Prochlorococcus marinus XMU1402: one gene and its partner. The protein of the gene in region 1 binds, or shares a complex with, the protein of each later gene. Links are inferred from orthologs where the notes say so. Each region holds a gene or a part of one and is shown on either strand. Other genes may lie near its edges. The genes, in order: rpsP and rpsT.

The links.
Region 2: rpsP (region 1) and rpsT share a complex: the UniProt entries of both Bacillus subtilis proteins name them as parts of the 30S ribosomal subunit. The link is inferred for Prochlorococcus marinus XMU1402 from one-to-one orthologs.

What each region holds. Positions count from the first base shown.
Region 1 is NZ_JAAORD010000002.1:206,507-219,276, reverse strand. The notes cover bases 7,135-9,947. They hold rpsP (30S ribosomal protein S16), read left to right. Parts: upstream 7,135-8,264; coding sequence 8,265-8,630; downstream 8,631-9,947. Other genes in these bases: HA141_RS07295 (Bax inhibitor-1/YccA family protein), read left to right, coding at 9,697-9,947; HA141_RS07300 (PhoH family protein), read left to right, coding at 8,667-9,623; ffh (signal recognition particle protein), read left to right, coding at 7,135-8,210. In the rest of the region: tRNA 2-thiouridine(34) synthase MnmA, read right to left, coding at 1-703; HA141_RS07330 (NAD(P)H-hydrate dehydratase), read left to right, coding at 750-2,315; HA141_RS07325 (RpoD/SigA family RNA polymerase sigma factor), read left to right, coding at 2,454-3,395; pdhA (pyruvate dehydrogenase (acetyl-transferring) E1 component subunit alpha), read right to left, coding at 3,396-4,433; HA141_RS07315 (IMS domain-containing protein), read left to right, coding at 4,582-6,687; more of ffh, read left to right, coding at 6,735-7,134; more of HA141_RS07295, read left to right, coding at 9,948-10,434; HA141_RS07290 (hypothetical protein), read right to left, coding at 10,485-11,012; GTPase Era, read left to right, coding at 11,051-11,962; tRNA (guanosine(37)-N1)-methyltransferase TrmD, read left to right, coding at 11,963-12,745.
Region 2 is NZ_JAAORD010000002.1:393,281-398,313, reverse strand. What follows is about bases 2,068-5,033. They hold rpsT (30S ribosomal protein S20), read left to right. Parts: upstream 2,068-3,386; coding sequence 3,387-3,680; downstream 3,681-5,033. Other genes in these bases: rpoB (DNA-directed RNA polymerase subunit beta), read left to right, coding at 4,727-5,033; HA141_RS08390 (TatD family hydrolase), read left to right, coding at 3,697-4,491; hisD (histidinol dehydrogenase), read right to left, coding at 2,068-3,264. Also shown: HA141_RS08410 (trypsin-like peptidase domain-containing protein), read left to right, coding at 92-1,222; ribose-5-phosphate isomerase RpiA, read left to right, coding at 1,268-1,981; more of hisD, read right to left, coding at 1,978-2,067. UniProt on the Bacillus subtilis protein: Binds directly to 16S ribosomal RNA.

The DNA of each region.
Region 1 (12,770 bases):
ATCTCTGCATTGATCCATAATGCTCAACTAAGCATAAATCTTGACTTTCTGGTTTTTGAGCAGTTCTAAGGCCTAATCTTAGGGCTTCCTTTCTTGTTTCTTCTTTTTTCATTTCACCAAGAGGAAATTCTAATCTGCTTAGTACTTCTTGTGAAAGAGAATAAAGAAAATAACTTTGGTCTTTGTTTTCGTCAGCACCTCTGAGAAGAAGGAAGTCCTTAAATACAAAGCTCTTATAATCAAGCGTTTCAGCATAAGATGATTTTTTTATCCTTGCATAATGTCCAGTCGCAATATGAGTAAAGTCTTTTTTGTTTAATGCGTAATTAAGCATTTCTTCAAACTTCACATTCTTGTTGCACATCGAACATGGAAGTGGAGTGAATCCTTTCTCATAGCTTTCAGTAGTTTTTTTAATTACCTCTCTTTCGAAAATTTCTCTTGAGTCTATTATTTTATGATTAATTCCCAAATCTTCACAAAGGCCAGCAGCATCTACTAATCCTTCAGAACAACAAGAGCCTTCTCCTTTCATCAGCCAAAGAGTTAGTCCCTCAACATTCCAGCCTCTTTCTACAAGAAGAGCAGCTGAAAGGGAACTATCTACGCCACCGGAAAGACCTACAATAATATTTTTCTTCTTCTTAGTTTTATTATTAGAAAAACAGTTCTCTGATTTTTTATCCTTTTGTGTCTTTAACATGGAAGTTTGAATTTTTGAACAGTACCTAAATTGCTTTGTACTAATTATGAACAAAATTGTATGGCCAACAATTGACTCAAAACATTTAATTGTTGATTCAAAGCAAATGTTGAAATTAGAGAAAGAAATGTTTTCTGATGGAATGCCACAAGAAGCATTGATGGAAAAAGCAGGAATCCAAATTAGTAGATGGCTCTTAAAAAAGAAACCTCTTCTCAAGCATGGAATAACTGTTTTTATAGGCCCTGGGCATAATGGTGGTGATGGTGCCGTAATAGCTAGAGAGCTTTTTTTGAATGGTTTTTATGTCCAGGTATGGTGCCCATTCACGATAAAAAAAACATCAACAAATAATCACCTTAATTATCTTACATCTATTGGCGTCACAAAATTAGTAGAGCGCCCTGATCCAAATGGGAAAGAACTTTGGATTGATGCAGTTTTTGGTAATAATCAAAAAAGAAAAGTCGATAATACATTAATTAAACTTTTTAATCAAAAATTTCATAACAAATATGGCAAGGTAATAAGTATTGATATTCCAACAGGATTATGTCCTGATAAAGGAGAGCCTTTTTTTGATAACGCAGTAAAGGCAGACTATACCTTAGTTATTGGTCTTAATAAGATTGGGTTAACTCAAGATTCTGCTTTACCTTTTATTGGAGAATTGCACCATATAGATATTGGGGTGCCTATTAATAAGTTATCTAAGATTGAGAAAAAAATTATTAACGTTACTTACAAAGATTTAAAAAATATTGATTTACCTTCTTTACCAAAAAATTCTAATAAATACAAAAGAGGACGAACATTAATAATTGCTGGAAGTGAAAAATATCCAGGGGCTGCATACTTATCATTAAGAGGAGCAATATCAAGTGGAGCTGGTTTTATCTCTGCGGTTCTGCCTGAATTAGTAGCTGAATCTATTTGGCAAGTCGCTCCGGAAATAGTTTTAAAAGGAACTATGACAACTAATCAAAATGGTAATGCATCCTTGTTCAGCGCACTAAAAAATATTGATCTAAATTTATATGACTCATTAGCTGTAGGTCCAGGGATAGGAATTGATAATGATGATTGGCAAAAATCAAAAGACTACCTTATAGGTTTTAAAGGATTATTGATTTTAGATGCAGATGCACTTAATAGAATTTCTGAATCAAAATTAGGATCAAAATTCTTTATAGAAAGAAAATTTCAAACATGGATTACACCTCATATTAAGGAATTTTCAAGGTTATTTCCTAATATAGAAGGTGAGACTAATGTTGGACTAGCCCTTAAAGCGGCCAAAGAATTTAATATAAGTGTTTTGTTAAAAGGAGCTAACAGCATAGTTGCTGATGATGAAAAAGCATGGCAACTTTTTGGGACTGATTCTCAGACTGCTAGAGCAGGATTAGGCGATCTTTTATCTGGATTTATAGCTGGCAGTTCTGCTATTGATTTGACCCTTTGTAAAAAAATAACAACGGATTTTTTTACTAAATACGTACTTCTACATTCTTTTGCTGCATCAAAGTGTAAAACAGGCTCAAATGCTTATGCTATTGGTGATGAATTATCTAAATTAATGAGAAATAGGAAAACGAGACAAATATCTTGAAAGAAACAATTTAAGAGAGTTATTTTTAGCTTTAAACACATTTATGTACAATTATTACCTGAAATCTGAAGCAGATATTAAATATTTGGCGGTTTATTAAAAAATATAGGAGAGTTTTAATACCTTACTAGGTCAGAAATGTCTTCATCAGTACCAACACCAACTGAAACTCATAAAAGAAGAGGCAAAGACTCTATAAGTTGGTACTTATCGGAGATCGGTCGTCGTCCTCTCCTAACTCCAGATGAGGAGATTGAATTGGGTAACCAAGTTCAAAAAATGATGATTCTCACAGAAGACGGTCAATTAAACGAAAAAAATAAAGAATTCACCTCTCAAGAAAAAAGAAATATAAAAGTTGGTAAAAGAGCTAAAGATAGAATGATGGAGGCCAATTTAAGATTAGTAGTCAGTGTTGCAAAAAAATATCAAGGCAAGGGACTAGAACTTTTAGATTTAGTTCAAGAAGGCTCTCTCGGGCTCGAAAGGGCCGTTGAAAAATTTGATCCAAAAAGAGGGTATAAATTTTCAACTTATGCATTTTGGTGGATCAGGCAAAGTATGACAAGAGCAATAGCTTGTCAATCTAGGACCATACGTTTACCTGTTCATCTAAGCGAAAGATTGGCATCCATCAGAAAAGTTAGTAGAGATTTAGCGCATAAACTTGGTGCCATGCCAAGCAGAATTGAGATTGCAGAAGCTATGGATATTGATGTGGAAGAATTAGATTCTGTTTTAAGACAAGCTTTATCAACAAGTAGTTTGGATGCTCCTGTTAATGGTGATGATGGTAGGAGCTTCCTAGGTGATTTAATTGCCGATAGTAACAATGAAGAACCTTTAGATCAAGTTGAACAGAAAATGCATCAAGAGCAACTTGGTATGTGGTTAAGCCATCTAAGCGAGCAAGAACAACATGTACTTAAATTACGATTTGGCCTTGATGGCAATGAGAGGCATACACTTGCTGAGATAGGAAGATTACTTGAAGTTTCTAGGGAGAGAGTAAGACAAGTTGAATTGAAGGCATTAAGAAAATTAAGAAATTTAACCAGAAAGTTACCCAGTGGAATTTAATTAATCTTCGGCCCAAATATATTTAGTTAACTCTTTAGAAGGAGGTTCAGGTGCCTCTAAAGCATTTTTAACAGCTTCTGATATTTCTATATCAATTTTCTTTTCAATACTTTTTAATTCTTCTTGCGTTGCAAATTTTTTATCAATAATTTCTTGAGCTAATTTCTTGATAGGATCTCTTTTTCCCCAGAAATCCTTCTCTTTTTCAGACCTTAATTCATCAGGATCTGCAAGTGAATGTCCTCTGTATCTATAGGTCAAACATTCTAAAAGGGTGGGACCCTCTCCTGCTCTAGCTCGCTCAATTGCTCTTTGTGCAGCCCCTCTAACAGCCAATACATCCATTCCGTCAACTTCCTCACCATGCATACCGAAAGCAGAGGCTTTTCTCCAAATTTCAGGATTGCTGGTTGCTCTATCATGGGCCATTCCAATAGCCCATTTATTGTTTTCAACAACAAAGATTATGGGTAATTTCCATAATTGGGCCATATTCAAACATTCAAAAAACTGTCCATTATTGCAAGTTCCATCTCCGAAGAATGCTGCAGTTACCGAGTCACTACTATTATTACCAGCAACCTCTTTTTTATATTTACTTGAAAAGGCTGCTCCTAAAGCAACTGGAATGCCTTCCCCAATAAATGCGTATCCTCCCAACAAGTGATGCTCTCTTGAGAATAAGTGCATGGATCCACCTCTGCCTTTACTACAACCTGTAGCTTTACCAAAAAGTTCGCTCATTACTTCAAAAGAGGGAACACCTGCACTAAGTGCATGTACATGATCGCGGTAGGTACTACAAAACCAATCGTGTTTCTTTTTCATGGCACCAATTACACCAGTGCTAATAGCTTCCTGGCCGTTATATAAATGAACGAAACCAAACATTTTTCCTCTGTAGTACATTTCTGCACACTTATCTTCGAATCTGCGGCCAAGTATCATATCTTCATAAAGAAATAACCCTGTTTCTCGATCTAATTCGGCTTTTTTTATATCTTGAAGATTTGAAATTCTTTCTACGTGTGTTTCCAAGAAAATACCTTAATGAAGTTTTGATTTGTTAACATTCTAAGCTGTGAAGGTCAATTTTCATGATTTTTTTTAATAACTCTGTATGACCTTATGAAAAAAATTTTTAACTTGATAAAATTTGTCTAAGAATTTTCAATAGGATATTTGTTTGGAACTTCCATTAGACCATTTTCGTTTAATTGGCGTAAGCCCCTCTGCAACATCTGAGGAAATATTAAGAGCTTTTCAATTGCGGTTGGATAAGACACCTAATGAAGGCTTTACTTATGAAGTTTTATCCCAAAGATCAGAGTTGCTTCGACTTACCGCTGATTTGCTTACTGACCCAGAAAGTAGGAGAGAATATGAGAATTTATTATCAAATGGCGTCTCTGGATTAGAGTTTTCCTCAAATAGAGATGTTGCAGGCTTGATACTTCTTTGGGAATCAGGTTCCCCAAAAGAAGCTTTTAAAATCGCAAGAAAAGCTTTGCAGCCTCCACAAACTCCAGCCTTAGGTAGTAGTAGAGAAGCCGATCTAACTTTATTGGCTGCATTAACTGCTAGAGACTCTGCAATTCAAGAACAAAAGCTTAGATCGTATTCCAACGCTGCAGATTTTTTACAAGAGGGTATACAACTTCTGCAAAGAATGGGAAAGCTTGTTGAAATTAGGAAAGATCTTGAAGAAGACTTGGTTTCTCTGCTTCCTTACAGGATCCTAGACTTACTTAGTAGGGATTTAAATGATCAAGAGTCTCATAAAAAAGGTTTAAGTATGTTGGAAAATTTAATAACTAAAAGAGGGGGTTTAGAAGGTAACAATAAATCTGAATATGGAGATTACCTAAATCAACAAGAATTTGAAGCTTTTTTCCAACAAATAAAGTCATATCTGACAGTAGATGAACAGATAGAGTTGTTTCTTGAATTACAAAAAAGAGGTTCATTAGAGGCTGGATTTTTGGCTTTTCTATCTTTGACAGCACTTGGTTTCTCTAGAAGACAGCCTGAAAAATTGTTCGAAGCAAGAAGAATTCTGAAGAAACTAAATTTATCAGGACTTGATTCAATGCCTCTTATAGGCTGTTTAGACTTGCTTCTGGCAGATGTTGATCAGGCCTCAGCTAGGTTCTTAAGTAGTTCTGACGATAATTTGCGAGATTGGCTTAATAACTATCCAGGAAATAAGCTAGAAGCAATATGTATTTTCTGTAAAAATTGGTTAGAGAACGATGTGTTAGTTGGTTATAGAGATATTGAATCAAAAGAGGTAGATTTAAATACTTGGTTTGAAGACAGGGAAATTCAAGAATTTATTGAAAGATTAGAAAAGAAATCAAATAAAACTTCATTTAGACCAAATTTTCAGAATCAACAATTCAATAAAGAATCCACTACAAAAGTTACTCAAAATTTTGATAACGAAGTAACTAATTTTGATGAAGGGAGATTACCATTGCCAGGTGGCATAAAACAAAAGTTCGAAAAAATCGATATCCAAGATAATAAATTTAATGAGGAAATTTTTAAGAATAAAACATTAGATTTTTATAGGTTTTTAATTGAAAAAATTGCTGAACTAAAGTTTAGTTTTGGGGAATTCTTGAATGATCAAGAAATTATTGGTAGGTCACCATTGTTGATATACTTGTATGCGTTTTTATTATTATTTGCATTTGGTATTGGCATTGGATTTTTAAGAAATAATTTTAAAAATTCTATTCAAGATGAAGCCATATTAGATAAACCCTTAGTATCTACAGATACAAACCAAAAGTTAAGTGATAAAGCTATTAATCAAGAAATAAAAAAAAATCCTTCAAATAACTTAAAACCAATCCCTGTAAAATCTACTGAAACTAATTCCATCAAAGTTAAAAAACTTACTAAAGCCTCTCCTTCCTTAGATGATATAAGTAGTTTAATTAATCAATGGCTACTAAATAAAAGTAATTATTTATCTAGAAAGGGTGAAATTAATCTTTCCCATATTGTTAGAAGTGGTTTGATTGAAAGAACTATTGAAGAACGACAAAATGATATCAAGAAAGGAATCTATAAAGAAATTAATTCCCGAATCCTGAAGATAGATTTGGAATCTCAAACTTCTTCTAGGATAGTTGTTTTAGCTGAATTAGATTACCTAGAGAGAATAATAAAGAATTCAGGAGAATTTGTTAATGAAACATCATTGACTCCGCTAAAAGTTAAATATACTTTAGGTTTTTCTAATAAATCATGGAAATTGGTTGATTTTGTAAGTGGCTTGTAAGTATAAATTAGAAGATCCTATATAATAATTAAAATTACTTTTTAATAATGTTTGATGAACTGTCATCACGCTTTGAAGACGCGGTAAAAGGTTTAAGAGGCGAAGCAAAAATAAGCGAAAATAATATCAATGATGCCTTGAAGGAGGTTAAAAGAGCACTTCTCGATGCGGATGTTAGTTTATCTGTAGTAAAAGAATTTATTTCGGATGTTAAAGATAAAGCTATCGGAGAACAGGTGGTTAGAGGGGTAAACCCAGGTCAAAAGTTTATAGAAGTTGTAAATAAAGAATTGATTAATATTATGGGGAATGAAAACTCTCCTCTAAAAGAAAATCAAGATAGTCCCACAGTCATTTTGATGGCTGGACTTCAGGGGGCGGGTAAAACAACTGCAACAGGAAAATTAGGCCTTTATTTAAAGGAAAAAGATAAAAAAGTTCTTTTGGTCGCTGCTGATATTTATCGACCGGCAGCTGTAGAGCAGCTCAAAACTTTGGGAAGTCAATATGACTTGGAAGTTTTTTCAGCTAAAGAAAAAAATAGCAAACCAGAAGAGATAGCTAAGGACGCATTGAATTTTGCTAGTGAAAATGATTTTAATTCGATAATTATTGATACCGCAGGAAGATTGCAAATTGATGATTCAATGATGAGTGAAATGGTTCGAATAAAAGAAGTTTCTAGCCCGGACGAAGTTTTGCTTGTTGTTGATTCAATGATTGGGCAAGAAGCTGCTGACTTAACAAAGTCATTTCATGAAAAAGTAGGAATTACCGGAGCGATATTAACTAAATTGGATGGAGACTCAAGAGGAGGTGCTGCTTTATCAATAAGAAAAATAAGTGGTAAACCAATTAAATTTATTGGTGTTGGAGAAAAAATTGAGGCCCTGCAGCCATTCCACCCAGAGAGAATGGCTAGCAGAATCTTAGGAATGGGAGATGTATTAACACTTGTTGAAAAAGCCCAAAAAGAAGTAGAGCTTGCTGATGCAGAAGCGATGCAAAAGAAACTTCAAGAGGCTACTTTTGACTTTAATGATTTTGTTAAGCAAATGAGATTAATTAAAAGGATGGGGTCACTTGGGGGATTGATGAAATTAATACCTGGAATGAATAAAATAGATGATGGGATGATAAAAAATGGAGAAGATCAACTTAAAAAAATAGAATCTATGATCTCTTCAATGACTCTCGAGGAGAAACAAAAACCTGAGGTTCTTGCCGCCCAGCCTTCTAGAAGACAAAGAATAGCTCAGGGTAGTGGCTATGAAGCAAAAGATGTAGATAAAGTACTAGCTGATTTTCAAAGAATGAGAGGTTTCATGAAACAAATCTCGAATGGCGGAATGCCGGGGATGGGAGGAATGCCGGGGATGGGAGGAATGCCGGGAATGGGAGGAATGCCGGGAATGGGAGGAATGCCGGGGATGGGAGGAATGCCGGGAATGGGAGGAATGGGTAATAAACCATTTAAAAAACAAAAAAATAATAAAAAGAAAAAAGGATTTGCTGATTTATAGTTTCTAATTTTTTACCTTTAAATGATATTATTATTAAAAACACATTAATTTAAAATGATTAAGTTGCGCCTTAAGCGCTTTGGTAAGAAGAAAGAGGCAAGTTTCAGAATTGTTGCGTGCAATAGTACTTCCAGAAGAGATGGTAGACCTCTTCAAGAACTAGGTTTTTATAACCCAAGAACTAAAGAAACTAGGCTAGATACGGAAGCTTTAAGATCAAGACTTACGCAAGGAGCTCAGCCAACTAATGTAGTTAGGACTTTGTTAGAGAAAGGCGGACTTTTAGAAAAAGTAGAGAGACCTTCTATCGCTATTGGTAAGGCAAAGCTAGAGAAGGAAAAATTAGCTAAGGCTAAAACCAAAGACGAAGAAAATGTTGGTAGTAAAGCTGAAAGCGATAGTAATGAAGCTGAAAGCTAGAAGTTTGATTTTTTTTAATTCTAATAAAATAACTAAATGAAAGAAGTTTCCAAAACTGGTCACTTCACAATTGATTTGCCAAACTCTGATGCTGCCACTGCATTATCTGGACCAGGGAACTCTTTCTTAAAAAAGTTTGAGTCTTTAACGGGAGTTTCTTTAACTATAAGAGGCTTACAACTTGAGATGAACGGTGTAATCTCTAAGATTGAAAGAGCATCAGCATTGGTGGAGCTGACAAGACCTATTTGGGAACAAGGTTTAGAAGTTCCAGAAGTAGATCTTAAAGCAGCTTTAAGTTCTTTAAATATGGGAGAGTCATCATCACATGCTCAACTTGGGAAAAAAGTTCTTGCGCGTTCAAAAGAGGGAATATTTTTAAGACCAAGAACTTTAAGGCAAAAAGAATATGTTGAAGCAATTGAAAACTATGATCTTACCTTTGCAATTGGTCCCGCTGGGACTGGAAAGACATTTTTAGCAACTGTATGCGCAGCGAGACTATTGAACGAAAAAAAAATAGAAAAAATTGTTTTAACCAGACCAGCCGTTGAAGCTGGTGAAAGTCTAGGATTCCTGCCTGGAGATTTGCAACAAAAAGTAGATCCATATTTAAGACCCTTATTTGATTCTTTACATAGCATATTCGGATTTGAAAAAACAAATTCGTTAATCGATAAAGGAATTATTGAAGTTGCTCCTTTAGCCTTTATGAGGGGCAGAACCTTGGATAATTCTTTGGTAATTCTTGATGAAGCCCAAAACACTTCTTGTTCTCAAATGAGAATGTTTTTAACCAGATTAGGTGAAAGATCAAAAATGGTAGTAAATGGAGATATTACCCAAATTGATTTAAAAAAAGATCAGGAAAGCGGCCTAATAGAAGCATCAAGAATTTTCTCGGAAACTGAAGGGATCAAATTTTGTCATTTGACTGTTGAAGATGTAGTTCGTCATCCTTTAGTTCAGAAAATTATTGAGGCTTATCGATAACTTTATAACTCTGGAGATCCGTACCCTGAAATTTTAAAAATCAAGTAGAATATAATCATATTTAATAAAAAAAATGCCAGCAAGTAGTAATTTCAATCAAGCTATTCGTGAAGCACAAAGTGGTTCAATTGTTGGACCTAATGTTGTTCAAAAAGCTTTACCTTATGTAGGTGGAGGGATGGTTCTAACTTCTTTAGGCGTTTTAGCAGGTGTCTCACTCATAGCAACAAATCCTGGTCTTTTCCAGCCTCTTTCAATAGTTGCATTTATTGCAGAATTGATTTTGTTTTTTATAGCCACAAGCGCTGCAAATAATGCAAATAATGCGAAGGCCCTGCCCTTATTGACAGCATTTAGTTTGTTAACTGGATTCACATTAAGTGGAATAGTCGCTTTAGCAATAGGAACAATTGGTATTGGTTCTGTTGGAACAGCTGCTTTAGCTACTGGTATAACTTTCGTTATTGCCTCTTACACTGGTCAAAGAATGAGTGATAGTGTGGGTCAAGCACTCAGTGGGGTAGTTGGTCTCGGATTGATAGGACTGCTTATAGCAATGTTTGTCCAATTAATTGGGGGATTATTTGCTCCAGGAGTTTTTGGAGGTTCAGGACTCGAATTGATAATTGCAGGATTTGGAACTGTCTTATTTGTTGCAATGTCTTTCGTTGATTTCTATACAATGCCAAGAAGATATAAAGACGATCAATACCTTTCAGGGGCTTTAGGTATGTATCTTACTTATATAAATCTTTTTGTTTTTATATTGAGATTAATGATTGCACTCCAAGGCGGTGGAAGAAGAGACTAAAACATTAAATAAATAGCTATCCAAAAGCGTAGATTTGTTTCTACGCTTTTTTATTGGGGGATATCAAGAATTTGTTTTTTTATAAATTCCTTTTGCTCTGAATCATATTTTACTGAATTATCAAAACTATTTCCCATATCATCTAAGTATATAAGGACTTTATTGACAGACTTTGAAACTGACTTAGTTTCTAGCAGTCTTAGAATAGCCTTACATCTATCTGAAATGTTTTCCGATGTTATCTCATATTCTTGATTATTATCTCTTCGATGAATAATAATTTGAGCAGAACTCATTATTAAATTTTTTACTACTATGTCTGTTACAGCATCACCGCCTTCATTCAGTTTGTAAATTAGTGAAAAAGGAAGTTTGTCTAACAAAAAACAATCTTTATCTGATAAGGCGTATGCAAAAAATCCTCTGAGTCCATTTCTTGTTTTAATTAGCTCTGCGATTCTATCTGCCAAAACCTCTTCGCTGAGTAAATCTTCACCCCACTCTTTGCACCATTTTGCGGATATGTTGATTGCTTGTGTGAACGAAGCTTCTTTTAAATTTATGGTTTTTTTTTCCATTTTTGATCAGAATTTTATTATTGATGCATTAAAAGTCTTTGGCCAATTATAGATCTGGGTTTGTAAGTTTACTAGGAAGGCCAAATGTAGGTAAATCTACTTTAATAAATAAATTGATTGGAGAAAAAATAACGATTACTTCTCCAATAGCGCAAACTACTAGAAATAAATTAAAAGGAATACTTACTACAGGCAATGGGCAAATAATTTTTGTTGATACACCAGGGGTTCATAAACCTCATCATCGACTTGGGGAGATATTAGTAAAAAATGCAAAATCTGCAATTAATGGAGTTGATATGGTAATTTTTGTAATCGATTCAAGTGAAGAACCTGGTAGAGGTGATGAATATATTTTGAACTTTCTAATCGCAAGTAAAACTGAGTTTATTGTTGTATTAAATAAGTGGGATTTGGTAAATAAAGAATTTAGAAATTTAAGAATTGATCAATATAGAAAATTTTTCGGAATTAACAGAAATTTTCTAATTGTAAGTGCTTCCCAAGGAGAAGGATGTTCTGAATTAATCGATATGGTGCTAACTTTTCTTCCAGAGGGACCAAAACTTTATGATGAAGAAATGATATGCGACCAACCATTAGATAATTTATTATCTGATTTAGTAAGAGAGAAGGTATTAATTAATACAAGAGAAGAAGTCCCTCATAGTGTTGCAGTAAAGATAGAAAAGATTGAGGAAATGAAAAGAAATAATGGCAAAAGTTTTACAGCTATTTTGGCTACTATTATCGTTGAAAGATCAACTCAAAAAGGTATTCTTATTGGTAAGAAAGGTTCAATGTTAAAAAAGATTGGTCATTCGGCAAGATCTGATATGTCAAAATTAATTGATGGTCCAGTTCATTTGGAGTTGTTTGTGAGAGTTGTTCCAAATTGGAGAAAAAAAGAATCAAGGTTAATTGAGTTCGGTTATGAGGAAGATTTATAGATGAGTAGTTTTAATTTTGAGGTAATTTCATTGTTCCCTAAAGCTTTTGAATTAATAAATAATTCAGGGGTCATAACAAGAGCTCTAGATAAGAATTTGATCGATGTAAATTTACATGATTTAAGAGAATATGGTGAAGGTTCCTACAGACAAGTAGATGATAAGCCTTATGGAGGAGGAGCAGGAATGGTACTAAAACCTGAACCTATTTATAAGGCATATGAATCTATTAGAAAATCACCTAAAAGTAAAACTTTGTTAATGACCCCACAGGGTAAAGTCTTAAAGCAAAAGGATCTTGTGAGATGGTCCGCTTTGGATCAAATAATAATTATTTGTGGTCAATATGAAGGTTTTGATGAAAGGATTAGATGTTTAGCTGATGAAGAGATATCGATAGGTGATTATGTTCTTTCTGGAGGTGAAATACCCGCTATATCAATAATTAATGGTTTAACCAGATTATTACCAGGAACTCTTGGTGATCCAGACTCCCTAGTTGATGAGAGTCATAATTCTTTTTTATTAGAATATCCTCACTACACGAGGCCATTAATTTTTAAAGATATGAAAGTGCCTGATATCTTAGTCAGCGGTAACCATGAAGAGATTAAATCGTGGAGGAGGCAAAAAAGTATGGAAAGAACATTGGAGAGAAGAAGCGACTTGATTTCGAACCAAAACTATAAAAAATCCCCACAAAGTAAAAGAATAATAAAAGAATATAATCAATTTATGGAATTTAGAAGAGGCAATGAATATGATATTTACCCTGATTGGTAGTTAAAACTTTTTCGAATTGATTTAT
Region 2 (5,033 bases), 180 kb from region 1 along the record:
GAAAATTTTTTATTTTATGGATGTAAACAAAAAAAACAACAATAATATGTTTCTTCAATTAGATTATCTTATAAATCTAAAATAAAATATAATGAAGAAGCTAAAGATTAAATTTATTAATTTAATCCAAATTGCCATTATTTCTAGTTTTTATTTACTTAATTTTTTTCAAAATGCTGAAGCTTTAGCTTCTAATTCTTATGAAAGTCATAATTTTGTTTCATCTGCAGTTAAAAATGTTGGACCTGCAGTTGTAAAAATTGATACTGAGCGATTGGTTGAGAGACAACAATTTGATCCAACTTTACTAGATCCTCTTTTAAGGGATTTACTTGGAGAGCAAGGAATTAATCCTGAGAGAGAGAGAGGTCAAGGTTCTGGGGTGATTATTAATGATAATGGTTTGGTTCTTACTAATGCTCATGTTGTAGAGAGAGTTGATGATGTTTCAGTAACTTTGGCAGATGGAACTATTTGTGATGGACAAGTTTTGGGAACAGATGCAGTAACTGATTTGGCTTTAGTAAAAATTGAGGAATCTACCTTTTCTAGTTTTGCTCCACTTGGAAATTCTGAAGATCTCGAAGTTGGAGATTGGGCAATTGCTTTAGGCACGCCCTATGGTCTAGAAAAAACAGTTACCTTAGGGATTATAAGTAGCCTACATAGGGACATTAATAGTCTTGGGTTTTCAGATAAAAGGCTTGATCTTATACAGACTGATGCGGCAATTAATCCAGGGAATTCTGGAGGTCCGCTTATTAATTCAGATGGTGAGGTAATAGGTATTAACACATTGGTGAGAAGCGGCCCAGGGGCAGGTCTAGGATTCGCAATACCTATTAATTTAGCTAAAAGCGTTTCAGATCAGCTTCTTAAAAATGGGGAAGTTATACATCCATATTTAGGAGTTCAATTGATTTCTTTAAATCCTAGAATTGCTAAAGAACATAATCAAGATCCTAACTCACTAGTTCAATTACCTGAAAGAAATGGAGCTTTAATTCAATCAGTCATACCTAATAGTCCTGCTGAAAAAGCCGGTTTAAGAAGAGGAGATTTAGTAATAGCAGCTGAAAATATCTCTATAGATGAACCTAAGGCTTTGCTAGACGAAGTAGAAAAAGCTCAGATAGGTAAGATATTTCTCTTAAATGTTTTAAGAGATAATAAAGAGATACAAATTAATATCAAACCAGAACCACTCCCAGGTTTGACATAAATCCCCCATTGAAATTTAATAAACTATAAAGTCAAAAAAAAGATTTTGGATTCACAAACTCAGATGAAAAAAATAGTTGCTGATGCAGCAATTCAAGAGGTTAAAAGTCACATGATCCTTGGATTAGGATCTGGATCTACAGCCGCTCTTATGATAAAAAGTCTCGCTGATAATATTCGTTCTGGAAAACTGCAAAATATAAGAGGTGTTGCAACTTCCTTTCAGTCAGAAGTTTTAGCACTTCAACTCGATATCCCACTTATTGATTTAGCTTCTGTTTCTCAAATCGATTTAGCTATTGATGGAGCAGATGAAGTTGATCCTAGATTTCAATTGATAAAAGGGGGAGGAGCATGCCATGTCAGGGAAAAGTTAGTTGCATCTAAGGCTAATAAATTGCTAATTGTTGTTGACGAAACCAAACTTGTACAAAATTTAAATCGATCTTTTCCCTTGCCGGTAGAGGTTCTTCCCAATGCTTGGAAACAAGTGCAGGAATCGATTTCAAAAATGAATGGTATATCTACTCTAAGAATGGCCACCAAAAAAGCAGGCCCGATAGTGACTGATCAAGGTAACTTAATTTTAGATGTATTGTTTAATGATGGTATTAAGAATCCAAAAGAGATTGAAATGACTATAAATAATATTCCGGGTGTATTAGAAAACGGATTGTTTGTTGATCTTACAGACAAAGTATTGGTTGGTAAAATTGAAAACAATATTCCAGTTGTTTTTTCTCCCTCAAAAGTGGGCTAATCCTTAAACCTTATTTGTACTGAATTGGCGTGACTATGTAATCCTTCACTTTTAGCAAGGTTAATAATATCAAGACTGTTAACTTTTAAACTTTCTTCATTAAATTCTATTATTGAAGTATTTTTCATAAAAGTTTCAACTCCTAAAGATCCACTAAACCTTGAATTTCCTGATGTAGGTAAAGTATGATTTGGTCCGGCCAGGTAATCTCCTACTGCTTCGGGTGTCCATTTTCCTAAAAATATTGCTCCTGCATTCTCTATACCGTCAAGAATCTTTTTTGGATCAAAAGCTAAAATTTCTAGATGCTCTGGAGCAAAGTTATTGCTTAGTTCAATACATGATTCATGATTTTCACAAATAGCAATTAATCCCCAATTTTTTATTGATTCCATACAAATTTCTTTTCTTGGATGATCATCTATTTTTTTATAAACGTCTTTTAAAACTTCTTTAGCTTGCTCTTGTGATGTAGTCAGAAGTATTGATGAAGCTAAGGGATCATGTTCTGCTTGTGCAAGTAAATCAGAGGCTATATGAGTACTTTTTGCGGTTTCATCTGCAATAATTAATATCTCACTTGGACCTGCTAAGGAATCAATACCTGTAGAACCGTAAATTAATTTTTTGGCGGTAGTTACATAAATGTTACCTGGACCTGAAATAACATCGACTTTATCAATTTGTTTTGTACCAAATGCTAAAGCTCCAATTGCTTGAGCTCCTCCAATTCTAAAAACTTTATTAATTCCTGATAAGTAAGCTGCAGCTAAAACAGTTTCATCAACCCTTCCTTCTCTATTACCTGGAGATACCATGATAATTTCTTCTACACCAGCTACTTTTGCAGGTATCGCATTCATTAATACTGTACTTGGATAAGCAGCTCTGCCTCCAGGAATATAAATTCCTGCATTTTTTACTGGCCTCCATATTCTTTGAACTGTATCACCATGTTCACCTTTTATAGAGAAGGATGATGGAATTTCTTTTTCATGGAATTTCTTAATTCTTTTATGTGCTACCTGAAGTGCGCACTTTAAATTGCTATCAATTCTATTCCATGCATCTTTTAAATCATTCGCCTTTATTTGCATAGGTTTAGGATTGAAACCATCAAACTTTTTTGTATATTTTTCTACAGCTATATCTCCATTAGTTTTTACATCTTGAAGAATTTCTTCGACAATTAAATTTATCTTGGTATTGTTTTCTAAATTAGTTCTATTAGAGATCCTTCGTAGTTCTTGGAAAGCTTCTTTTTTATTACTTACGATCTTCATATTTTTAGTTTTTTATTAATTGAAAGGCACAAGTCCAAATTTAATCCTTATTTAAATTATATAGGATTGATAAGTTGTCGATTTATTTGTTATGATTAAAATCTTATATTTATGTGTCTCAAGTGGCCAATAACAAATCAGCAAAAAAGAGAATACAAATTGCGGAAAGAAATCGTTTAATTAATAAATCATACAAATCTACAGTTAAGACTTTGACTAAAAGAACTTTAGAAAATTGTACAAAATTTAAAAAAGATCCTAGCGAAGAGAATAAAAATTTAATTAAAAAAACTCTTAATAAGACTTTTAGTTTAATTGATAAAGCAGTCAAAAAAAATGTTCTACATAAGAATAATGGGGCTAATAAGAAATCAAAAATCAATAACATTGTAAAAAATACACTCACGACTAATTAATAAACAGATCAAAATTATGAGCGATATTGAACTCATAGATTCACACTGTCATTTAATATTCGAAAATTTTGAAGAAGACCTTGAAGATGTTGTTGAAAGGTTGCGTTCAAAAGGTATAAAAAAGTTGGTTCATGCTTGTTGTGAATTAAAAGAAATTCCTAAATTAAAAAAAATATCCCAAAAATTTAATGAGATTTATTATTCAGTGGGGTTGCATCCGCTAGAGGCACAAAAATGGGAACTAAGTTCCAAGTCTATTTTAAAAAAATCAGCTCAAGAAGATAGAAAAGTTGTTGCGGTTGGAGAACTAGGCTTGGATTTTTTTAAAAGTAATAATAAAACTCAACAAATTGATGCTCTTATTCCGCAAATGGAGTTGGCTTATGAACTAAATTTGCCTGTAATTATTCATTGCAGAGATGCTGCAAATGACATGATTGATATATGTAATAGTCTCTCTAAAAGAGGTAAATGTCCTAAAGGAGTACTTCATTGTTGGACAGGAACTCCAAGAGAAATGAAGCAATTCTTGGATCTTGGTTTTTATATAAGTTTTAGTGGGATAGTGACTTTCCCAAAAGCAATTGCAATTCATGAATGTGCCAAGATAGTTCCTAATGATAAATACTTAATTGAAACCGACTCGCCCTTTTTAGCGCCTGTTCCTCACAGAGGTAAAAGAAATGAACCTGCATTTGTTGAAAATGTAGCCAAATTTATGGCAGATCTTAGATCTACTCAATTAAAAACAATTGCCAAAGAGTCATTTAAGAATGCTGAAGATTTGTTTAAATTTGACTTGTTAATTTGACATATCAGCTGCTATTATTAGGAATTACTGGAAAATTTTCTTAATTTTTAGTTTTAACTTTCTAAGGTAACAGTTTTGCGACTAGAAAGATCAATTTTTTTGTTTTTAATAAATTGATTTTTTGTTGAAATCGAGATTTAATGATTGATTTCAAATAAAAAGAAAAGTTAAAAAAATAATTATTGAGTAGATTTAAGGTAAATAGTAAATCTCACAAAATCGCAGGTTTTCTTGGATGAGCAGTAGCGCTTTACAAGTAGCAAAAACAGCTACTTATCTACCAGATTTGGTTGAAGTACAAAGAGCAAGCTTTAAATGGTTTTTGGAAAAAGGTTTAATAGAGGAATTACAAAATTTTTCTCCAATATCTGATTACACAGGTAAATTAGAATTACATTTTATTGGAGAAGAATATAGGTTAAAAAGACCTAGACATGATGTTGAAGAAGCTAAAAGAAGAGATGCGACATTTGCTTCTCAAATGTATGTAACTTGCAGACTAATTAATAAAGAGACAGGAGAAATTAAAGAACAAGAGGTAT